Regions from separate parts of the Burkholderia sp. BCC1972 genome, predicted to be linked through region 1. Evidence: predicted binding sites of a transcription regulator. Region 1 holds the regulator's gene; each other region holds the start of a gene.
What was found. Region 1 encodes FliA, which starts transcription of late flagellar genes. Its sites were predicted from a motif close to CTAAAGTTTNNNNNNNNNNNGCCGNTA; they were not measured.
Positions count from the first base shown of each region.

Region 2: the regulator FliA is predicted to act here: its motif matches at 6,058-6,084, upstream of fliS (flagellar export chaperone FliS).
Region 3: the regulator FliA is predicted to act here: its motif matches at 1,749-1,775, upstream of bcsB (cellulose biosynthesis cyclic di-GMP-binding regulatory protein BcsB).

Region 1 is NZ_CAJPGH010000006.1:70,384-78,168, reverse strand. It holds gene flhB (flagellar biosynthesis protein FlhB) at 1-611, shown strand, start outside; gene flhA (flagellar biosynthesis protein FlhA) at 608-2,710, shown strand; gene flhF (flagellar biosynthesis protein FlhF) at 2,707-4,467, shown strand; gene U5798_RS11615 (MinD/ParA family protein) at 4,460-5,278, shown strand; gene U5798_RS11610 (RNA polymerase sigma factor FliA) at 5,301-6,035, shown strand; S-adenosyl-L-homocysteine riboswitch at 6,123-6,248, shown strand; gene ahcY (adenosylhomocysteinase) at 6,281-7,699, shown strand.
Region 2 is NZ_CAJPGH010000013.1:135,634-143,418, forward strand. It holds gene fliJ (flagellar export protein FliJ) at 1-434, opposite strand, end outside; gene fliI (flagellar protein export ATPase FliI) at 440-1,945, opposite strand; gene fliH (flagellar assembly protein FliH) at 1,978-2,661, opposite strand; gene fliG (flagellar motor switch protein FliG) at 2,654-3,649, opposite strand; gene fliF (flagellar basal-body MS-ring/collar protein FliF) at 3,639-5,402, opposite strand; gene fliE (flagellar hook-basal body complex protein FliE) at 5,652-5,996, shown strand; gene fliS (flagellar export chaperone FliS) at 6,159-6,593, shown strand; gene U5798_RS19895 (flagellar protein FliT) at 6,590-6,922, shown strand; gene U5798_RS19900 (flagellar hook-length control protein FliK) at 6,992-7,785, shown strand, end outside.
Region 3 is NZ_CAJPGH010000014.1:84,462-92,246, reverse strand. It holds gene U5798_RS20595 (phosphatase PAP2/dual specificity phosphatase family protein) at 1-19, shown strand, start outside; gene U5798_RS20590 (hypothetical protein) at 19-471, shown strand; gene U5798_RS20585 (sensor domain-containing diguanylate cyclase) at 495-1,517, opposite strand; gene bcsB (cellulose biosynthesis cyclic di-GMP-binding regulatory protein BcsB) at 1,986-4,304, shown strand; gene bcsZ (cellulose synthase complex periplasmic endoglucanase BcsZ) at 4,308-5,528, shown strand; gene U5798_RS20570 (cellulose synthase subunit BcsC-related outer membrane protein) at 5,513-7,785, shown strand, end outside.

The sequences.
Region 1 (7,785 bases):
CGGTCGCCGGGATGCTGGTGGTCGCCGCGCTCGACGTGCCTTACCAAATCTGGCAGTACAACAAGAAGTTGCGCATGACGAAGGAAGAAGTGAAGCGCGAGCATCGCGAGAACGAAGGCGATCCGCACGTGAAGGGGCGGATTCGCCAGCAGCAGCGCGCGATCGCGCGCCGCCGGATGATGGCGGCCGTGCCGAAGGCCGACGTGGTCGTCACGAACCCGACGCACTTCGCCGTCGCGCTGCAATACACGGACGGCGAGATGCGCGCGCCGAAGGTCGTCGCGAAGGGCGTGAACCTCGTCGCCGCGCGCATCCGCGAACTCGCGGCCGAACACAACGTGCCGCTGCTCGAAGCGCCGCCGCTCGCGCGTGCGCTGTATCACAACGTCGAACTCGAACGCGAGATCCCCGGCTCGCTGTACTCGGCCGTCGCCGAAGTGCTCGCGTGGGTCTACCAGCTCAAGCGCTTCCGTTCGGAAGGCGGCGCGTTCCCGGCGGTGCCGGTCGATCTCGACGTGCCGGCCGAACTCGACAAGGGCACGTCGGTGGCCGCCGACGACGAGCGCGAAGAAGCCGAAGACACGCTCGGCAAGCAAGGAAGCGCAGCATGAGCACCCCGACCACCGGCCTGTTCGCGAAGCGCGCGAACCCGTTCGCAGGCACGAACCTGCGCGCGCTCGCGGGCCCGATCCTCATCTGCATGATCCTGGGGATGATGATCCTGCCGCTGCCGCCGCTGCTGCTGGATCTGCTGTTCACGTTCAACATCGCGCTGTCGGTGATGGTGCTGCTCGTCAGCATGTACACGATGAAGCCGCTCGACTTCGCGGCGTTCCCGAGCGTGCTGCTGTTCTCGACGCTCTTGCGCCTGTCGCTGAACGTCGCGTCGACGCGCGTCGTGCTGCTCGAAGGCCACATCGGGCCGGACGCGGCCGGCCAGGTGATCGAGGCATTCGGCCACTTCCTCGTCGGCGGCAACTTCGCGGTCGGCATCGTCGTGTTCGTGATCCTGATGATCATCAACTTCATGGTGATCACGAAGGGCGCGGGGCGGATCGCCGAAGTGTCCGCGCGCTTCACGCTCGACGCGATGCCCGGCAAGCAGATGGCGATCGACGCCGACCTGAACGCCGGCCTCATCAACGAGGAGCAGGCCCGCAAGCGCCGCCTCGCCGTGTCGCAGGAAGCCGAGTTCTACGGGTCGATGGACGGCGCGTCGAAGTTCGTGCGCGGCGACGCGATCGCCGGCCTGATCATCATGGCGATCAACGTGATCGGCGGGCTGATCGTCGGGATGGTCCAGCACGACATGTCGTTCGCCGCGGCCGGCACGAACTACACGCTGCTGACGATCGGCGACGGCCTCGTCGCGCAGATCCCGTCGCTCGTGATCTCGACCGCGGCCGGCGTGATCGTGTCGCGCGTCGCGACCGACGAGGACATCGGCACGCAGATCACCGGCCAGCTGTTCACGAACCCGCGCGTGCTGACGATCACCGGCGTGATCATCGTGATCATGGGCCTGATCCCCGGCATGCCGCACTTCGCGTTCCTCGGGCTCGGCGGCGGCGCGATCTGGCTGGCCCGCACGCAGATCAAGCGCGCGGCGGCCCGCAAGGCGGCCGGCGACCTGACCGACATCGCGCCGCCCGCCGTGCTGCCGTCCGACAGCCACGAGGCGACCTGGGACGACGTGCAGCTGATCGATCCGCTCGGCCTCGAAGTCGGCTACCGGCTGATCCCGCTCGTCGACAAGGGCAGCGACGGCGAGCTGCTCAAGCGCATCAAGAGCATCCGCAAGAAATTCGCGCAGGAAATCGGCTTCCTGCCGCCGGTGATCCATATCCGCGACAACCTCGAACTGCGGCCGAACGCGTACCGGATCGCGCTGAAGGGCGTCGAGATCGGCGTCGGCGAAGTGTTCCCGGGCCAGTGGCTCGCGATCAACCCGGGCCAGGTGACGGCCGCGCTGCCGGGCGCCGTCACGCAGGATCCCGCGTTCGGCCTGCCGGCCGTGTGGATCGACGTCGCGATGCGCGAGCAGGCGCAGGTGTACGGCTACACGGTGGTCGACGCGAGCACGGTCGTCGCGACGCACCTGAACCATCTCGTCGTCCAGCACGCGGCCGAACTGCTCGGCCGCCAGGAAGTGCAGGCGCTCATCGAGCGCACCGGCAAGGACGCGCCGTCGCTCGTCGAGGACCTCGTGCCGAAGACGATCTCGCTGACGACGTTGCAGAAAGTGCTGCAGAACCTGCTCGAGGAAGGCGTGCCGATCCGCGACATGCGCACGATCCTCGAGGCCGTGTCCGAACACGCGGGCCGCGGCGACGCGTACGAGATCACCGCCGCGGTGCGGCTCTCGCTCGGCCGCGCGATCACGCAGCAGTGGTATCCGGGCGCCGGCGAGATGCAGGTGATGGGCCTCGACGCGAATCTGGAGCGCGTGCTGTCGCAGGCGCTCGCCACCGGCGCGAACCCGGGCCTCGAACCCGGCCTCGCGCACAACCTTCTGACCGGCACGCAGCAAGCGATGCTGCGTCAACAGAATCTCGGGCTGCCGCCCGTGCTGCTCGTGCAGCACGCGCTGCGCGCGATGCTCGCGCGTTTCCTGCGCCGCAGCCTGCCGCAATTGAAAGTGCTGTCGTATGCCGAAGTGCCGGACACACGCACGATCAAAGTCGTTAACGTCATCGGGGGTTCCGCTTGAACATTCGCAAATTCACCGGCGCAACGAGCCGCGACGCACTTCGTCTCGTGCGCGAGGCGCTCGGCGCCGACGCGGTCGTGCTGTCGAACCGCACGCTCGATGACGGCAGCGTCGAAATCGTTGCACTCGCCGATTCGGACCTGGCCGCGGTGACGCCGCCCGCCGCCCGCCCGCGTCTCGCCACGCCGCGCCAGCCGGAATCCGTGCCGGCCGCCGCCGTGCCCGGCATCGTGTCGCGCCCCGGCGCCGCAGCGGTGCGGCCGTCCATCAACCCTTACGCCGCCGGCGAAGGCGGGCTGCCGGACGTGTTCTCGTCCGTGTTCGGCGCGAGTGCCGATGCGGACGACGCGCACGCGTATGCGCCGGCGATCGACGCGGATGCGCCGGTCGCGGCTTCGCCGTCGATCACCGTACCCGCTGCCGGTATGCCCGCCGCCGATACATCGGCCGCTGGCGCGTCCGAACCCGCACCGTGGCTGGTCGAGCACGCGAAGCGCCTGACGCAGCAGCGCGACGCGCTGATCGCTCGCGCGCAGGCGCCGGCCGCGCCGCCCGCGAGCGCGCCCGCGTCGCAGGCCGCCGCGCGCGCGACGCCGCCCGACTGGGCGCGCGACATCGTGCGCGACGCCGAACGCCGGATGCCGGCCGCCGCGACCCGCGCGCCCGACACGAGCGCCGCGCACGCGGCGAAGACGGCCGAGCGCACGCGCCTGTCCGCGGACGCGGCCGCCGCGGTGGCCGATGCGGTGAAGTCGCGCATCGAGCGGATCGTCAACGACACGGTGATGCAGGAGCTCGGCGAACTGCGCGGCATGATGGAAGAGCAGTTCGACAGCCTGAAGTGGCACGACCGCCAGCGTCGCAGCGCCGTGCACGGCGCGCTGACGAAGCACCTGTTCGCGGCCGGTTTCTCCGCGCAACTCGTGCGGATGCTGGTCGACAACCTGCCGTCCGGCGACGGCGCGCAGACCTTCGAACAGGCTGCCGAATGGGCGCAGTCGGTGCTCGCGTCGAACCTGCCCGTGCTCGACAGCGAGGATGCGCTGATGGAGCGCGGCGGCGTGTTCGCGCTGATGGGGCCGACGGGCGTCGGCAAGACGACGACCACCGCGAAGCTGGCGGCGCGCTGCGTGATGCGCTTCGGCGCGAGCAAGGTCGCGCTGCTGACCACCGACAGCTACCGGATCGGCGGCCACGAGCAGCTGCGCATCTTCGGCAAGATCCTCGGCGTGCCGGTGCACGCGGTGAAGGATGCGGGCGATCTCGCGCTCGCGCTGTCCGAGCTGCGCAACAAGCACATCGTGCTGATCGACACGATCGGCATGAGCCAGCGCGACCGCGCGGTGTCCGACCAGATCGCGATGCTGCACGGCGCGAACGCGCCGGTGCAGCGCCTGCTGCTGCTCAACGCGACGAGCCACGGCGACACGCTCAACGAAGTCGTGCAGGCGTATCGCAGCGCGGGCGAGCACCCTGACCTCGCCGGCTGCATCCTCACGAAGCTCGACGAGGCGACTCACCTCGGCGGCGTGCTCGACACGGTGATCCGCTACAAGCTGCCGGTCCACTACGTGTCGACCGGCCAGAAGGTGCCGGAGAACCTGTACGTCGCCTCGACCAAATTCCTGCTGAAGAGCGCGTTCTGTGTGCCGCGCGACGGCTCCCCCTTCGTGCCGCAAGACGAGGACATGCCGACGCTGCTTTCCGCACTGACCGCACGTTCCACCGCCGAGCTGCACGAGGTGCGATTTGGATAAACGGATCATCGACCAGGCTGAAGGGCTGCGGCGCCTGCTGGCCGGGCGCGCGTCGCGCATCGTCGCGGTGACGGGCGGGCCGGCGGGTGTCGGCTGCACGTCCACCGTCGTGAACCTGGCCACGGCGCTTGCGTCGCTCGGCAAGGACGTGCTCGTCGTCGACGAGCGCGCCGACGTGCATTCGGCCAGCGCGACGCTGGCGGGCGCGTGGCTGCGCGACGGCGAACGCACGCGGGTGGCCGCCGGCTTCGGCCTGTGCGCGGCCGCGCGGCTCGCGCGCGCCGGCTACGGCGACGCGCAGCTGAGCGATTTCATCGACGGCCCGGCCGACATCGTGCTGGTCGACGCGCAGCTCGGCGCCGACGGCGCGTTCTCGGCGCTCGCACGCGAGGCGCACGACGTGCTGGTCGTCACGCGCGTCGCCGCGCAGGCGATCACCGAGGCGTACGCGTGCATGAAGCGGCTGCATTTCGCGCACGCGTTCGCGCAGTTCCGCGTGCTGACCAATCACGTCGGCAGCCACGCGGACGCGAAGACGGCGTTCGACAACCTCGCGGGCGTCGCGAGCCGCTACCTGACCGTGTCGATCGCCGACGCGGGCTGCGTGAGCGCCGATCCGCTCGTCGAGCATGCGCGCGAACTGACGCATGCGGTGGTCGACGCGTTCCCGTCGTCGCCGGCCGCGCGCGATTACCGGCAGATTGCCGCCGACCTGCTGTACTGGCCGATGCGCCCGCGTTCGGGTGCGGGGCGCGCGGTCCACGCGGGCGGCAAACCGTCGTACGAGGCGGGCGCGGCACACGCCGCGTGAGCGCCACCGCAAGGAGAGAGCCATGATGTACAACGCTCAAGGAAAGATGTCCCAGGCCGACGTGCTCGCGCAATATGCGCCGCTGGTGCGCCGCCTCGGTCTGCAGCTCGTCGCGAAGATGCCGGCGAGCGTCGATCTCGACGACCTGATCCAGGCCGGCATGATCGGCCTGATGGACGCGGCCGGTCGCTACAAGGAAGACCAGGGCGCGCAGTTCGAGACCTACGCGACGCAGCGCATCCGCGGCGCGATGCTCGACGAGCTGCGCAGCAACGACTGGCTGCCGCGCAGCATGCGCAAGACGTCGCGCGAGGTCGAGCACGCGGTGCACCAGGTCGAGCAGCATCTCGGCCGCTCGGCGAGCGAGACCGAGATCGCCGAGCACCTGAAGATGCCGCTCGACGAATACCAGGGGATGCTGCAGGACCTGCACGGCAGCCAGCTCATCTACTACGAGGATTTCGACCGTGCGGCCGACGACGAGCCGTTTCTCGACCGCTATCGCGTCGATCACGCCGATCCGCTGTCCGCGCTGCTCGACGAGCACCTGCGCGAGGCGCTCGTCGAGGCGATCGAGCGGCTGCCGGAGCGCGAGAAGCTGCTGATGTCGCTCTATTACGAACGGGGTCTGAATCTGCGCGAGATCGGCGCGGTGCTCGAGGTGAGCGAGTCGCGCGTGTGCCAGCTGCACAGCCAGGCCGTCGCGCGCCTGCGCGCGCGGCTGCGCGAACAGGCCTGGGTCGGCGCGGAGTCCTGACCCTTTCAGGGCGGCCACGCGCGCCGACGCCGCGCGCGGGTATCGTGCTCGCGCATTTTGCGCGCCGATTTGCTACAATCCCCTCCGTTTTCCGAGGAGCGTTGCGACGGACATCCCTGTCCGCCAGGCTCGGAAGGCTTCACCAAGCAGCCGTGCGGCACGCATTTCGCGACCGTCGCGCCGGCCCCGCTTCCTGAACGGCGCTCACGTCACCAATCTAGAAACTTTTTAGAAAGGAGGGCGTGATGAACGCCATTATCGATTCCAAGGCTTCCCACGATTACGTCGTCGCCGACATGGCGCTGGCCGGCTGGGGCCGCAAGGAACTCAACATCGCCGAGACCGAAATGCCGGGCCTCGTGCAGATCCGCGACGAATACAAGGCACAGCAGCCGCTGAAGGGCGCGCGCATTGCCGGTTCGCTGCACATGACGATCCAGACGGGCGTGCTGATCGAGACGCTGAAGGCGCTCGGCGCGGACGTCCGTTGGGCGTCGTGCAACATCTTCTCGACGCAGGACCACGCTGCGGCAGCGATCGTCGAAGCCGGCACGCCGGTGTTCGCGTTCAAGGGCGAGTCGCTCGACGAGTACTGGGAATTCTCGCACCGCATCTTCGAATGGCCGAACGGCGAATTCGCGAACATGATCCTGGACGACGGCGGCGATGCCACGCTGCTGCTGATCCTCGGCGCGAAGGCCGAGAAGGACCGTTCGGTGATCGCGAAGCCGACCAACGAGGAAGAAGTCGCGCTGTACAAGTCGATCGCGAAGCACCTCGACATCGACGCGACCTGGTACTCGAAGCGCCTCGCGCACATCAAGGGCGTGACCGAAGAAACCACGACCGGCGTGCACCGCCTGTACCAGATGGAAAAGGACGGCCGCCTGCCGTTCCCGGCGTTCAACGTGAACGATTCGGTCACGAAGTCGAAGTTCGACAACCTGTACGGCTGCCGTGAATCGCTGGTCGACGGCATCAAGCGCGCGACCGACGTGATGATCGCGGGCAAGGTCGCGGTCGTCGCGGGCTACGGCGACGTGGGCAAGGGCTGCGCGCAGTCGCTGCGCGGCCTTGGCGCGACCGTGTGGGTCACCGAAATCGATCCGATCTGCGCACTGCAGGCGGCGATGGAAGGCTACCGCGTCGTGACGATGGAATACGCGGCCGACAAGGCCGACATCTTCGTGACGGCCACCGGCAACTACCACGTGATCAACCACGATCACATGAAGGCGATGCGCCACAACGCGATCGTCTGCAACATCGGCCACTTCGATTCGGAAATCGACGTTGCGTCGACGCGCCAGTACCAGTGGGAAAACATCAAGCCGCAGGTCGACCACATCATCTTCCCGGACGGCAAGCGCGTGATCCTGCTGGCGGAAGGCCGCCTCGTGAACCTCGGCTGCGCGACCGGCCACCCGTCGTTCGTGATGTCGAACTCGTTCGCGAACCAGACGCTCGCGCAGATCGAGCTGTTCGTGCGCGGCAACGAGTACGAGAACAAGGTGTACGTGCTGCCGAAGCATCTCGATGAAAAGGTCGCGCGCCTGCACCTGGCGCGCATCGGCGCGAACCTGTCCGTGCTGTCGGACGAGCAGGCTTCGTACATCGGCGTGCAGAAGGACGGCCCGTTCAAGCCGAACCACTACCGCTATTGATGCGCGGCCGCCGCCGCACCGTGCGCGCCCGTTGCGGGCGCACGGCGCGGCGGCGCTCATCGATCGTACCGATCGACCACTGAACC
Region 2 (7,785 bases), on a different contig from region 1:
CGCATGCGCAGGATCTTCGCGGCGTGTTCGTCGGCGTCGCGCTGTTCGCGCCGGGCCTCGCGCGTCGCTTCCTGCGCGACGCCGCGTGCCTGCAGGATTTCATACGAGCCGACGGTGCGTTTCTTCTGTTGCCAGTTCGGGCGCGCCTCGTCGATCCGGACTTCGGCGGCGGCCAGCACGTTGCGCTGCTGCGAGATCGCCGCGTCGAGCGTGTCGATGAACGCCTGGAAATTGCGCCAGTTGCCGGCCGGCATCCCGTGTTGCGCGGACTGCGCGAAGCGCGCGTGATATTCGTCGCGGTAGCGCAGCAGCGCGTCGAGCTGCTCGGCGGCCGCGGTGCGGTCGCGCTGGGCAGTGCCGAGCTGCTTCGCGGCCGAGTCGAGGTCGTCCTGCGCGCGATCGAGCAGCAGCTGAAGGGGAAAGCCGTGAGCCATTCGGGTCAGCCTCCGTAAGCGTCGAACAGCGCGTCGAGCGCAGCGAGGCTCGACGCGAACGGCGCGCATTCGCGAAAGCCCTGCTGCAGGAATGCCTCGATGCGCGGGTAGAGCGCGATCGCGCGGTCGAGCTGCGCGTCGCGGCCGGGTGCATACGCGCCGACCGCGATCAGGTCGCGATTGCGCTGGTAGCGCGACAGCATCTGCTTGAACTGCCGCACGTGGTCGAGATGGCCTTCGTCGATCAGCGCGGTCATCGCGCGGCTGATCGACGCCTCGATGTCGATCGCGGGATAGTGGCCGGCCTCGGCGAGCGCGCGCGACAGCACGATGTGGCCGTCGAGGATCGCGCGCGCCGAATCGGCGATCGGGTCCTGCTGGTCGTCGCCCTCGGTCAGCACCGTGTAGAACGCGGTGATCGAGCCGCCGCCCTCCGGCCCGTTGCCGGTGCGCTCGACGAGCGCGGGCAGCTTCGCGAACACCGACGGCGGATAGCCCTTGGTCGCGGGCGGCTCGCCGATCGCCAGCGCGATCTCGCGCTGCGCCATCGCGTAGCGCGTCAGCGAATCCATCAGCAGCAGCACATGCTTGCCCTGGTCGCGGAAATACTCGGCGAGCGACGTCGCGTACGCGGCGCCCTGCATGCGCAGCAGCGGCGACACGTCGGCCGGCGCCGCGACGACGACCGAGCGCGCGAGCCCGTCCTCGCCGAGGATCTGTTCGATGAATTCCTTCACTTCGCGGCCGCGTTCGCCGATCAGCCCGATCACGATCACTTCCGCGCTCGTGTAGCGCGCCATCGTGCCGAGCAGCACCGACTTGCCGACGCCGGAGCCGGCGAACAGGCCCATCCGCTGGCCGCGGCCGACGGTGAGCAGCGCGTTGATCGCGCGCACGCCGACGTCGAGCACGTGGTGGATCGGCTCGCGTTCGAGCGGGTTGATCGACGGCGCCGACAGCGGCGCCTCGACTTTCGCCGTGAGCGGGCCGAGGCCGTCGAGCGGGCGGCCCGACGCGTCCACGACGCGCCCGAGCATTTCCCAGCCGACCGGCAGCCGCTTCGCGCCCGCGAGCGGATCGGCGACGGGTGCGCTTTCGCGCGGCCACACGCGCGCGCCGGGCAGCACGCCCGCGACGTCGGTGGTCGGCATCAGGAACAGGCGGTCGCCGGCGAAGCCGACGACTTCGGCTTCCGCGTGCGGCAGCGTGCTGCCGGGCGGTAGCTCGATCGTGCATTCGGCGCCGACCGACAGGCGCAGCCCGATCGCCTCGAGCACGAGGCCGGCCGCGCGCGTGAGGCGCCCGCACGGCCGCAGCGGTAGCGCGCGGTGGCTGCGCGCGCCAAGCCCGTTCAGGTGCGTGCGCCAGTGCGCGAGATGCGGATTGTGCGGTGCGCGCGGTGCGGCGCCGGCGGGGTCGGCGGCCGTATGCGGCGTGGCACCGTGTGCGGTGTCGTGCGCGGCAGCCGGCCCGAACGACGCGAGCGCGAGCTCGCGTTCGAGCGGCGTCATGCCGTCGTGCGCGAGCGCTTCGGGCGGCCGCGTCACCACGTGCTCACCTTGCCGATCGCGGCGGCGACACGCTGCCAGCGCGTGGGCAGCGTCGCATCGACCTCGCCGGTCGCGGCGTGCGCGCGGCAGCCGCCGCGCTCGATCGACGCGTCGGTGCGCACGTTCCAGCCGAGCGTATCGAGATCGTCCTGCAGGTAGGCTTCGACGACGGGCAGGTCGGCCGGATTCACCGCGAGATGCGGTGCGCCGGACAGTGCCGGTTCGGCCGCGAGCACGTCGCGCACGGCCGCGACCAGCGCGGCCGGGTCATGCTTCACGTGCTGGCGCACGACCTGCTGCGCGATGTCGAGCGCGAGCTGCGCGAGGTCGGACGCGAGATCGTGCTCGACGCTCGACACGGCCTCGCGGAACGACGCGGCGAGCGCGGCGAGCTGCGCGGCCTGCTCGCGTGCGTCGGCCTGGCCGGCCTCGAAACCCTGTTCGCGGCCCTGCTCGAAACCGGCCTGGTAGCCGAGCGCCTGGCCTTCGACGTGGCCGGCCGCATGGCCTTCGGCGTGCGCGGCGTCGCGCACGCGCTGCAGTTCCTCGGCGAGCGCGGCGGCAGCCGCCGCCGCGTCGTCGGGCGGCGGCGGGGGCGGCGGCGGGTCGAACGACGCCATCTCCCACCGCTGGTACGCGGTGAGGGTGCCCACGCGATCGCTCGCCGAATCAGACATACGCGTCTTCCGCCTTGCCGCCGATCGCGATCGCGCCGCTCTCGGCCAGGTTGCGCACGATCTGCAGGATGCGGCGCTGCTGCGTCTCGACGTCGGACACGCGTACCGGGCCGCGCGCGTCGAGATCCTCGGCGAGCAGTTCGGCCGCACGCTGCGACATGTTCGCGAGGAACTTCTGGCGCAGGGCCGGCGGCGCGCCCTTCAGCGCGATGATCAGCGTTTCCGACTCGACTTCCTTGAGCACCATCTGGATCGCGCGGTCCTCGAGGTCGAGCAGGTTCTCGAACACGAACATCTGGTCGATGATCTTCTGCGCGAGTTCGGCGTCGTACTGGCGCACGCTTTCGAGTACGCCTTCCTCATGCACGCTCGTCATGAAGTTCAGGATCTCGGCCGCGGTGCGGATACCGCCCATCGGGCTGCGCTTCAGGTTGTCGCTGCCGGACAGCAGGCCCGTCAGCACGTCGTCGAGCTCGCGCAGCGCGGCCGGCTGGATGCCGTCGAGCGTCGCGATCCGCAGGATCACGTCGTTACGCAGCCGCTCGGTGAAGCACGACGCGATTTCCGACGCCTGGTCGCGGTCGAGGTGCACGAGGATCGTCGCGATGATCTGCGGATGCTCGTTCTTGATCAGTTCGGCCACTGCGGCGGAGTCCATCCACTTCAGGCCCTCGATGCCGCTCGTGTCGCTGCCTTGCAGGATCCGGTCGATGAGCACGCCGGCCTTGTCCTCGCCGAGCGCCTTGGTCAGCACCGAGCGGATGTAGTCGCTCGAATCGAGCGACAGCGCGGTGTGCTGCTCGGCTTCCTTCGCGAACTCCTGCAGCACGCCCTCGACCTGCTCGCGCGTGACGTTCTTCAGCGCGGCCATCGCGGCGCCGATCTTCTGGACCTCGCGCGGCGCGAGGAACTTGAATACCTGCGCGGCCTCTTCCTCGCCGATCGACATCAGCAGGAGCGCGCTCTTGGTCAAGCCTTCAGCGTTCATCGGACACCCAGTTCTTCACGACGGTGGCGACGATCTTCGGATCCTGGCGGGCGATCGTGCGCGCGTAGTCGAGGTTGCGTTCGTAACGGTTCTTCTCGGTTTCGAAGCCGAGCAGCAGCGAGTCGGGCTCCTCCGCCTTCTCCAGCGCGGGCAGGCCGTCGAGCGCGACCGGATCGTCCGGCGCCGCGAGCGCCGGCGCGGCGGGCTCGGGCGGCGGGAATGCGCGGCGCATCGCCGGGCGCACGAACATGAAGTAGAGCGCCGCCGCGGCCGCCGCGATGCCGAGCCACTTCGCGGCTTCCTTCGCCATCGCGATCATGTCGGGCTGGCGCCACCACGGCAGGTCGGCGTACGGGTCGCTCGCGGTCGAGAACGCGCTGTTCACGACGTTCACCGAGTCGCCGCGCTTCTCGTCGTAGCCCATCGCGTCCTTCACGAGCTGCTCGACCTGCGCGAGCTTGGCCGGCGGCAGCGGCTGCATCGTCACGTGGCCCTTCGCGTCGGCGACCGGCTGGTAGTTGACGACGACCGCGACCGACAGCCGCTTCACGTTGCCCATCGGCTGTTCGAGATGACGGATCGTCTTGTCGACTTCGTAGTTGGTCGTCTGGTCCTTGCGGTCGCTGACCGGCGTCGTCTGCGGCCCGTTCTGGCCGTTGCCGGCGACGACCGGCGCGGACGCCGGCTGCGGCGGCGTGTTCGACAGCGCGCCCGGCACGCCCGACGCGCCGCCCTGCGCGAGTTCGGTCGAGCTGCTGGTCTGCTGGCTGCGGATCGCGGACTGCTGCGGATTGCCGTTCGGGCCGTAGCTTTCCGACGTCTGCTCGATCTTCGAGAAATCGAGGTCCGCGCTGACCTGCGAGCGCGCGTTGCCGGCGCCGAAGATCGGCGCGAGGATCGCGTCGATGCGCTTCTGCGTGTTGTGCTCGACCTGCTGCACGTACTTGAGCTGGCTCGCGTCGAGGCCCGTGGCGGACGCGGTCTGGGTCAGCAGGTTGCCGTCCTGGTCGACGATCGTCACGTTCTTCGCGGGCATGTCGGGCACGCCGGACGACACCATCCGCGTGATCGCCTGGACCTGGCCCTCGTCGAGGACGCGGCCCGGGTAGAGGTCGACGAACACCGACGCGCTCGGCGCTTCCTTGTCGCGCACGAACACCGACGGCTTCGGAATCGCGAGATGCACGCGCGCGCCGCGCACGGCATTGATCGATTCGATGGTGCGCTGCAGCTCGCCTTCGAGCGCGCGCTGGTAATTGATCTGCTCGGCGAACTGGCTGATGCCGAATTTCTGGTTGTCCATCAGCTCGAAGCCGACCGAGCCGCCCTTGGGCAGCCCCATCGCGGCGAGCTTCAGGCGCGTTTCGTGCACCTGGCTCGACGGCACGAGGATCGCGCCGCCGGCGTCGGCGAACTTGTAGGGAACGTTTGCCTGCTGGAGCGCGGCAATGATCGCGCCGCCGTCGCGGTCCGACAGGTTGCTGTACAGCACGCGGTAGTCGGGGGCGCGGCTCCACAGCACGAGCGCGGTGATCGCGGCGATCGCGAACGCGACGGCGATCAGGAACGGCAGCTTCGGGTTGCCCTTCATCCGCGAGATGCCGGGAATGCGTTCCGCGAAGCCGCCCAGCCCGAAGTCAGCGCCGGCGACGCCCGCGCCCGGCAACGCGGCGGCCGCGGCGGCACCGGACGCCGGGCTGGCGAGGCCCGCGCGGGCGTCGGGGTTGATCAGCGAGTTGGCCTGCGAATCCATGCGTCGAGTTTCTCCGGAGCGGGACCACTGAGCTCGCTCGGACGAGCGGGCGGACAATGACACGATGCGATTATCGTGATCCGCGCCGCACTCCGATCGACCGAAAAGAGCGGGGTTTCCCCCGTACTTTCTCGGCTTTGACGCGCGGCGCGCTGCTATCCTTTTTCGCGATCCGGCATGGTGCGCGTGGTGCGGCGCCGGCGGATCCGCCCGGTACGTCCGGGTCTCTTCTCTCAGCCTGGGGACAGCATGACTGCGAACGTCAGCGGAATCGGTTCGGTGTTGCAACAGATGCAGTCGATGGCCGCGCAGGCGTCCGGCGGCGTCGCGAGCCCGACGGCAGCGCTTGCCGGCTCGGGCGCGGCGACGGCCAGCACGTTCGCGAGCGCGATGAAGGCGTCGCTCGACAAGATCAGCGGCGACCAGCAGCACGCGCTCGGCGAGGCGAAGGCGTTCGAGGTCGGTGCGCCGAACGTGTCGCTGAACGACGTAATGGTCGACATGCAGAAAGCCAACATCGGCTTCCAGTTCGGGCTCCAGGTCCGCAACAAGCTAGTGAGCGCTTACAACGACATCATGCAGATGTCGGTGTGACAGGCGGGCCGGGCGGGGCCGGTGAACCGGCTTTTCCGCGCCCGGCGGCCGCCGCGTGCGCCTAAAGCTTTTCAAATCCCTTCCGATAACTCCGGAGAAGGCCGCGCCGTGCGATGCACGGTGGCGGCGACCGTATAGCCAAGGCAGAACAAGGAGAAGCGCATGTTTTCCCCAGGACACGCTGGAGCCAGTGCCTATGCGCGTGTCGGCGTCGAGACGGGGGTGATGGGCGCCTCCCCGCACCGGCTGATCGCGATGCTGTACCAGGGCGCGCGGCAGGCGATCGCGCTGGCGCGCATGCATTTGCAGCAGGGCAACGTGCCCGCGCGCGGCGAAGCGATCAGCAAGGCGATCCGGATCGTCGAGAGCGGGCTGCAGGCCTCGCTGAACCGCGACGCAGGCGGCGAGATCGCGGACCGGCTCGACGCGCTGTACGCGTATATCGGCCGGCGCCTGATGGACGCGAACGCGCAGGCGAGCGACGCGATGCTGGTCGAGGTCGACAGGCTGCTCGCGACGCTCGAGGAAGCATGGACGGGCATCGGCCCGGAAGTCGCGCGGATGGCCGCGCAACAGGCAGCGGACGCATCACGATGAATCACAAGGCCGAATACTTCGCACGTTACGAGGCGCTCGCCGCCGTGTCGGGGCGCATGCTGTGCGCCGCCCGCGACGCCGACTGGAGCGCGTTGCCGGGGTTGCAGGCCGAATTCATGCAACTGGTCGACGGGTTGAAGGAAGCCGATCCGGGCGTCGCGCTCGACGAATCGGATCTCGGGCGCAAGCTCGGCCTGATCCGCCGCATCCTGGCCGACGACGCGGCGATCCGCGATCTCGCGAGCCCGGACGTCGCGCGGTTGTCCGCGCTGTTCGAGGCGCGGCGCTCGACCCAGGTATTGACCGATCTCTATCGGGCGCGCGGGTAGGGCCCGTTTTCGGGGCCACGCAAGCGCGTTCCATAGGCAAACACACCCTAGGGTGAGCAGGCTCCGATCATGACCGGTATCGATTCCGTTGCGGCCGCGCTGCTGGCGAGCCGCCTCGACAGCCTGCTGACCGACACCGTCGCGGCGCCCGCCGGCGGCGGTGCGACCGCGCAGGTCGGCACGCCGGGCGCCGGCGCGTCGTCCCCGCCGCCGGCCGGCAGCCCGCCGGCCGCGCCGCCGGCCTCCACGCAGACCGCACTGTCCGAGGTCGGGCGCGTGCTCGACGCGATTTCGCGCGCGGGCGGCGATGCGACCCCTGCGATTGCCGGGCGTACGCCGCTGCTGGCCGATCCCACCGTGCTGCTGACCGATCCGGCCGCGCCGGCGCGCGTTCCCGCTACACCCGCGCCGGCTGCATCCGCGCCGGCCACGTCGTCCCCGCCTGCCTCCGCCGCGGCATCGTCCGCCGCGGCTGTACGCGAAGCGGCCGCGCCGCTGCCGGTCGCGGCGCTGCGTGCGGCGCTCGCGCAGGCCGTGAGCGAGAGCGGCCTCTTCTACGAATCCCATCTGGCGCAGTGGCTGGCCGGCCAGCGTCCGCTCGCGGCGCTGATGCGCGAGCCGCAGGCACGCCTGACGTCCGCCCTCGCGCCGGCCGACCGCGATGCTTCGCCGCCCGGCTCGACCGACGTGCTCGACGAACTGCTGGCGCAGCATTCGCCGCTGCCTGCGCCCGCGCGGGCGGCCGCGCAGCCGGGCACGCCGGCCCAGGGCGGCGCACCGGCTCGCGATCCTGCGCAGGCGATGCCGGCGGCGGCCCGGCAAGGCGGATCGTTGCAGCCCGATCCCGCCGATCCGCTGGGTGC
Region 3 (7,785 bases), on a different contig from region 1:
CCACGCGGGAGGGGCGTGATGGGCGATCCGTCGGCGCCGTTCCGGATTGCCGCCGCGCGCGGCGCGCTCGATGCGGGCGCGTGGGCGATCGCGGCCGCCCTGGCCGCGGCCGGCGCGGGCTGGTGGATCGCCGCGGGCTGGGCGCCGGCGACGGTCGCCCGCGTGCTGCTGGCCGTCGTCAGCACGGGGTCGGGGATTGCGGCGCTGTGGTACGCGGTGCGCATCGAGATCGACCGCCGGCTGTTCGCGGCACTCGCGCGGGCGACGGCCGGCGATGCGTCGGTCGACGACGGGCTCGCGGCGCTCGACCGCGCACTCGCCGATCTCGGCTGGATCGATGCGGCCAAGGCCGGCCGCGCGCTCGACGCGCGCGTACGCGGCGCGGTCGGGCTGTGCCGGGCCGGCGTGCTGGTCGCGATCGTGCAGTGGCTCGTGGTCGGGCTCGCGATCGCGGCGCCGCAAATCGGCTAGCGTCGCACGTGACGCGGCAGGCGTTACGCGTAAGCCGTGCGCTGCGACCGCGTTCGCTTGGCCTCGTACATCGCCTGATCGGCATGCTCGATCAGCGCGGTCATGTCGGTGCCGTCTTCCGGCAACATGGCGATCCCGACGCTGACGCCCAGCCGCAACGCGCGCCCCTCGAATTCGAACGGTTCGCCGACCTGCCGCGCGAGCCGCGTGCTTTGCGCATGCGCGTCGTCGCGGGTGCCGATGTTCGGCAGGATCACCGCGAATTCGTCGCCGCCGACGCGCGCGACCGTATCCGAGCGCCGCACCGCCCCCTGCATCCGCGTGGCGATCTCGCGCAGTGCGGCGTCGCCCGCGCGGTGGCCGAACCCGTCGTTGATCGGCTTCAGCCCGTCCATGTCGATGTTGAGAATGCCGAGCCGGCCGTTCGCGCGCAGCGCCGTGTGCATCGACTGGCGCAGGCGGTCGTAGAACAGCGCGCGGTTCGGCAAGCCCGTGAGCGCGTCATGGGTGGCGCGCAGGTACAGCTCGTTGGCCTCGTTGCGCGCCGCGTGGAACATCGCGGCGGCGATCAGCCCCGCCGTCAGCCGCAGCGTGCCGGCGTCGGCCGGCGAGAAGCCGTCGACTTCCGGCGACATCACCTTCAGCACGCCGACCGTCGTGTCGGCATGCGTGAGCGGCATCACGAGCATCGAGCGCAGGCCGACCCGGCGGCATGCGTCGCGATCGACGCGCGGGTCGGTTTCCGAATCGACGCAATGCAGCAATTCGCCTTGCCGCACGCACAGGCCCGACAGGCTGCCCGAGCGGCGCAGCCGCAGCCCGAGCATCCCGGCGGCGGTGCCCGATGCGGCGCGATACACCATGTCGTCGCCCTCGGCGAATTCGACCGCGGCCGCACTCGCGCCCGTGAGCAGCGGCACCTGCTCGGCGACGTAGGTCATCACACTGCCGAGGTCGAGGCCGAGCTTCGCGATCTCGGCCTGCACGGCGATGATGCGCAGCAGCGTGTCGGAGGACGGGGTGGCGGTGTCGACGATTTGATTCAAGTCAGTTTCCATGAAAGAAAGCGCATCCGGTGTCGCGGGATTGCGGTAGCATACGCGCCGCCTCGCGGCCGCGCGTCCCAGCCAACGGGCCGCCCGGCGGCCGGCTGCACCGCGCCGGCAGTATGCCGTTCGGCCCGTCCGGCGACAACGGCGCAATTCTTACCATTCGTCCCGCTCGTGCAGCATTTCCGACTGGATCGAGGTTTTTTTCGCTTCACCGTCACGAATTCGCGCAAGTTTTGCCCTTTTTTTGAGATAGTGTGACGAATGGGTGCGCGCCCGTGCCAGGCGCGCGCAGCACGACGACGGCCATTCAGGAATGCGCCGCGTCGTTTCGATAAATGCATCAGGTCAGTTCGCCATATGAGGGGAAGCAGTGGGGATGTGCACTCACGGGCATAGCTGCTTAGCGCGCGTCGGTTCCGACGTGCTTGATGACCGGATCAATCAGACGAAACGGAGCGGCGCATGAAGCCGGCCGCGTCGCTGCTCGTCCTGTCGGCCGCCATGGTTGGCGCTTTCCATACGGCCGCGCTGTCGGCCGCGCCGATGCCGGCAGTGCCGGCCGCCGCGTCGGCTGCCGGGCCCGCCGAAGCGGCCGCACCGGTGCTCGCGGCCGCGCCGAGTGCGGCCAGCGCATCGTCGGCCGGCCTGCCGGCGACGACCGTGCGTCTGCCTTTCGCGTCGCTCGGCGCGTTCGATCCGCTGCGCCTGCGCGGCGCCGACGACGCGCGCACGATCAACGCGGGCGTGCGGCTCGACCGCGTGGTGACGGGCGCGCGGTTGCGCCTCACCTATGCGTATTCGCCGTCGCTGGTGTTCCCGATGTCGCACCTGAAGGTGTCGGTGAACGGCGAAGTGATCGCGACCGTCCCGTTCGACGCCGCGCGCGCGGGCCGCACGGTCACGCAAGAGATCCCGATCGATCCGCGTTACTTCTCCGATTTCAACCAGATCGGCCTGCGCCTGATCGCGCACTACACGCTCGATCATTGCGAAGATCCGACGAACTCGGCGCTGTGGGCCGACGTGAGCCCGACGAGCGAACTGATTCTCGACGAATCGCCGGTGCGCTTGCCGAACGATCTCGCGCTGCTGCCTGCGCCGTTCTTCGACCGGCGCGACAACGGCCGCGTGCGACTGCCGTTCGTGCTGCCGGCCGCGCCCGATTCGGCGACGCTGCGCAGCGCCGGCGTGCTCGCGTCGTGGTTCGGCGCGCTGGCCGACTACCGGCATGCGCGCTTCCCCGTATCGTCCGGGCTGCCGGCCGACGACCAGGCCGTGGTGGTCGGGACGGCCGCGACGCTGCCGGCCGGCCTCGTGCTGCCGTCGATCAACGGCCCGCTGCTCGCGGTGGCCGACAACCCGGCCGCGCCGGGACGCAAGGTGCTGGTCGTCACGGGCCGCACGGCGGCCGAGGTCGACGATGCGGTCGCCACGCTCGTGCTCGGCCGCGCGGCGCTGTCGGGGCCGGCGGCGACGGTTGCGCACGTCGATCTCGGCGCGCCGCGCAAGCCGTACGACGCGCCGCGCTGGCTGCCGGTGAACCGGCCGATCACGTTTCGCGAGCTCGTCAACGATCCGCGCCAGCTCGAAGTGCGCGGCACGACGCCCGACGCGATCCGCCTGAACCTGCGCGTGCCGGCCGATCTGCATTCGTGGAACGGCGCGGGTGTGCCGATCACGCTGCGCTACCGCTACACGGCGCCGACCGTGCAGGACAATTCGACGCTCGCGGTCGAGATCAACGACCAGCTCGTGAAGTCGTACCGGCTCGGGCCGGCCCAGGCCGAGGATGCGCATGGCCGCATGCAGCTACCGCTGCTGTCGGTGCCGGAAGGGCGCGTGACGAGCGACGTCGACATTCCCGCGTTCCGCGTCGGCAGCGGCAACCAGCTGCAATTCCGCTTCACGCTCGATTCGCAGAAGACGGGCCTGTGTTCCAGCACGGCCACCGAGCCGCAGCGCGCGGCGATCGATCCCGATTCGACGATCGACTTCTCGCACTTCGTCCACTACGCGCAATTGCCGAACCTCGCGTTCTTCGCGAACAGCGGCTTCCCGTTTACGCGCTTCGCCGACCTGTCGCAGACGGCCGTCGTGCTGTCCGACCGGCCGTCGCCGCAGGAGCTCGAGGCCTACCTGACGATGCTCGGCCACATGGGCGAATGGACCGGCTTCCCGGCGCTGCGCGTGCAGGTCGCGCGGCCGGGCGACGTCGCCGCGCTGTCGGGCCACAAGGATCTGCTCGTGATCGACGGCTCGCCGGCGTCGCCGCTGCTCGCGCACTGGCGCTCGGCGCTGCCGCTCGCGTTCGGCGAGCAGGGCGGAGCGGGCGGCGACGGTGCCACGCGCGTCGCGTTCACGGTGAAGGAGCGGTGGCGCAACGGCGTCGGCCTCGCCGACGGCGGCGCGCATATCGAACAGACGGGCCCGCTCGCGACGCTCGCCGGATTCGAGCTGCCGGGCAGCCGCGGCCGCAGCGTCGTCGCGCTGACGGCGACCGACCAGCCGCGCCTCGGCGATCTGCTCGACGTATTCGAGAACCCGGGCCTCGTGTCGCAACTGCAGGGCGACCTCGCGGTGGTGCGGCCGGGGCAGGTCGACAGCCTGCGCGTCGGCGAGCCTTACGTGGTCGGCTTCGTGCCGTGGTATGCGCGTGTGTGGACCGAGGCGGCGCGGCATCCGGTCGCGCTCGGCGCGGTCGGCGTCGTCGCGGGGCTGCTGCTGGCGCTCGGCGTGTTCAGCGTGCTGCAGAGAATCGCCGCGCGTCGACGGGGGATGTAACGGATGGCGCGGGCATTGACGAAGCGACGGGCAACGCAGCCGGCGCGACGTGTCGGCGCGGCACTCGCGCTGGCGCTGGCGATGACGTGCGCGGCGGCCGGCCTGGCCACGCGCGCGCAGGCCGCGGGCGCCGCCGCGCCCGATGCGGGATGCGGCGCGGCCTGGCCGCGCTGGGACGCGTTCAAGCGCGATTTCATCTCGGCCGACGGCCGCGTGATCGACGTCGGCTCGGCCGATTCACGCACGGTATCGGAGGGGCAGGCGTATGGACTTTTCTTCGCGCTGGTCGCGAACGACCGGCGCATGTTCGACACGATCCTCGCATGGACCGAGAACAACCTCGCGCAGGGCGACCTGAGCGCGCACCTGCCCGCGTGGCTGTGGGGCCGCGCGCCCGACGGCGCGTGGCGCGTGCTCGACGCGAACGCGGCGTCGGATGCCGACCTGTGGATCGCGTATGCGCTCGTCGAAGCCGGGCGGCTGTGGCACGAGCGCAGCTATACGGCACGCGGCGCGCTGCTCGCGAAGCGCGTGCTCGACGACGAGACGGCGAGCGTGCCGGGCCTCGGCCTCACGCTGTTGCCGGGGCCGACCGGGTTCAGGCTCGCCAACGGCCAGTTCCGCGTGAATCCGAGCTATTCGCCGCCGCAGGTGATCCGCGCGCTCGGCGCGCGCCTGCCCGACGACCGGCGCTGGGCCGCGCTGGCATCCAGCACCGGGCGCGTGCTGCTCGACACGGCGCCGAAGGGCTTTTCGCCCGACTGGGCGCTGTATCGCGCGGGCACGGGCTTCGGGCCCGATCCGGACACGCATGCGGAGAGCGCGTACAACGCGATCCGCGTGTACCTGTGGGCCGGCATGCTCGACCGCGCCGATCCGCTGGCCGCGCCGTTGCTCGCGCGCTTCGCGCCGTTCGCCGACCATATCGCCGCGCATGGCGCGCCGCCGGAGAAGGTCGACACGACGACGGGCGTCGCGGGGCCGAACGACGGCAACGGCGGGTTTTCGGCGGCGGCCGTCCCGTTCCTCGACGCGCGCGGCCAGCGTGCGCTCGCGGATGCGCAGGCGGCCCGCGTCGAGACGCTCGCGCGCCAGTCGGCACCGGGCTATTACACGAGCGTGCTGACGCTGTTCGGCCTCGGCTGGCGCGAAGGGCGCTACACGTTCGGCGCGGACGGCACGCTCGACCCGCGCTGGGGAGGCCGCTCGTGCGCCGCCCGCTGAAGCGCGCCGTGCCGCATGTCGCGGGATTCGCGTGGCTCGCGTCGTCGGTGTGCGCGGCGGCGCCGGGCCCGGCATCCGGCACGGCGATGCCGAATGCGGCGGCGACCTCCGCTTCCACGGACGCGCAGCGTCAGCTCGACACCGCGCGGATGTGGGGCACCAAGCATCGCGACGACCTCGCGCGCGACGCATTGCGCAAGGGGCTGCTGATCGCGCCGGGCGATCCCGAATTGCTGGCCGAACAGGTCCGCGTGCTGCTGCGGCTCGGCGACGCAAAGGGCGCGCAGGCGTCGCTCGCGCGCCTGCAGGCGCAGTCGCCGAATGCGCCCGCCACGCGGCGGGTGGCCGACGAATATCGTGTCGCGACGAGCGGGCGCGGCGAGATGGCGCAGATCCGCCTGCTCGCGCGCAGCGGCCGCGCGGACGAGGCGGCCCGGCGGATCGTCGCGCTGTTTCCGAACGGCGCGCCGTCGGGGGCGCTCGGCGCCGAGTACTACCAGATCGTGTCGAATGCGCCGGGCGGGCGCGAGCCGGCGATCGCCGCGCTGCGCCGCGCGGTCGCGGCCGATCCGCGGGACACGAGCGCGTCGATCGCGCTCGCGCGGCTCTTGAACCAGCGCGCCGACACGCGCCCGGAAGCGAACCGGATCGCGTGGTCGCTCGCGAAGCGCACCGACGCCGACCATACGGAGGCGATGGCGTTGTGGCGCCGCGTGCTGCAGTCGGCCGGCAGCGATCCCGCCTATCTCGATGCGCTGCATGCGTATCTCGCGCTCGTGCCGGACGACACCGAATTCCGCGACCGCATCGCCGGCCTCGACCAGCAGCGCGAGGCGCAGCGCCGGCTCGAGCGCGATCCGGACTACATCGCGCAGCAGCGCGGGTTGCAGGCGCTCGCGCGCGGCGACCTGGCTGCCGCCGACCCATTGCTCGCGCGCGCCGCGCGGGCGCGGGCGGACGACGCCGACGCGGTCGGCGGACTCGGCCTGCTGCGCCTGCGCGAAGGGCGGCACGACGAAGCGCGTGCGCTGTTCACGCAGGCCGCGACGCGCGCGACCGATCAACGCGGCAAATGGCAAAGCCTCGCGCGTACCGCGCAGTTCTGGGGGCTGCTCGCGCAAGGCCGCGAAGCGGCCAACGCGGGACGTCCGCAGGACGCCGAGCGCGCGGCGCGGGCGGCGCTCTCGATGCAGCCGGGCAGTCCGGACGCGAAGCTGCAGCTTGCCGATGCACTGCTCGCGCAGCGCGACTGGGCGCACGCGGAGCCGTTGCTGCGCGAGTTGCTGGCCGCGCGTTCGCCGGACCTGTCGGCCGTGCGCGGCACGGCCATGCTGTACGAAAACACCGGCCGCGCGGACAAGATCGGCCCGTTGCTCGACGCGCTGCAAGGGCGCGTGGCGGGGCGTGACGATCGCCGCGCGCTCGACGGCCTGCGGGCCGACCTGCTCGCGAGCCAGGCCCGCGTGCTGGCCGACAAGGGCGAACGCGGGCCCGCCGCGCAACGCTACGAAGCGGCCGTGCGCGCGGCGCCCGACGCGCCGTGGACGCGCTTCGCGCTCGCGCGTCTCTATCGCGACATGGGGTTGCCGCAGCTCGGCCGCACGGTGATGGACGACGGGCTCGCGCTGAGCGATACGCCCGAGATGCGCTACGCGACCGCGCTGTACCGCAATTCGCTCGACGACGTCGCGGGCGCGCAGGCCGCGCTCGCGCCCGTCGACGACGCGCATCGTTCGGACGGGATGCGCGCACTCGCGCGCAAGCTCGACGGCGAACGCGCGCTGGCCGACGCACGCGGCGCGCTCGCGCGCGGCGATCGCGCAGCATTCGCCGCCACGCTCGCGCATGCTCAGGCGAGCGCGCCGGACGATCCCGACATGCTCGCCGCGATCGGCGCGCAATGGATCGACGCGGGCGAACCCGATCGCGGCCTCGCGCCGCTGCACGACTGGATCGCCGCGCATCCGCGCGAAGCCGATGCCGACGTGCGGCTGCGCTACGGCGACCTGCTCGGCAGCGCGGGGCGCGACGATGCGCTCGCCGCATGGCTCGACACGTTGCGTCGCGACCCGTCGCTGACCGCCGCGCAGACGGCGCGGCTCGAGGATCAGTCGCTGCGGCTCGTGCTGCGGCAGACCGACGACGCGATCGCGCAGCAGGACTACGCACGGGCGCGCCAGCTGCTCGACCGCGCGAGCCCGGCCGGCCGCGCGGACAAGCGCCATGCGCTCGAACTGGCCGATCTCGAACGCGCGCA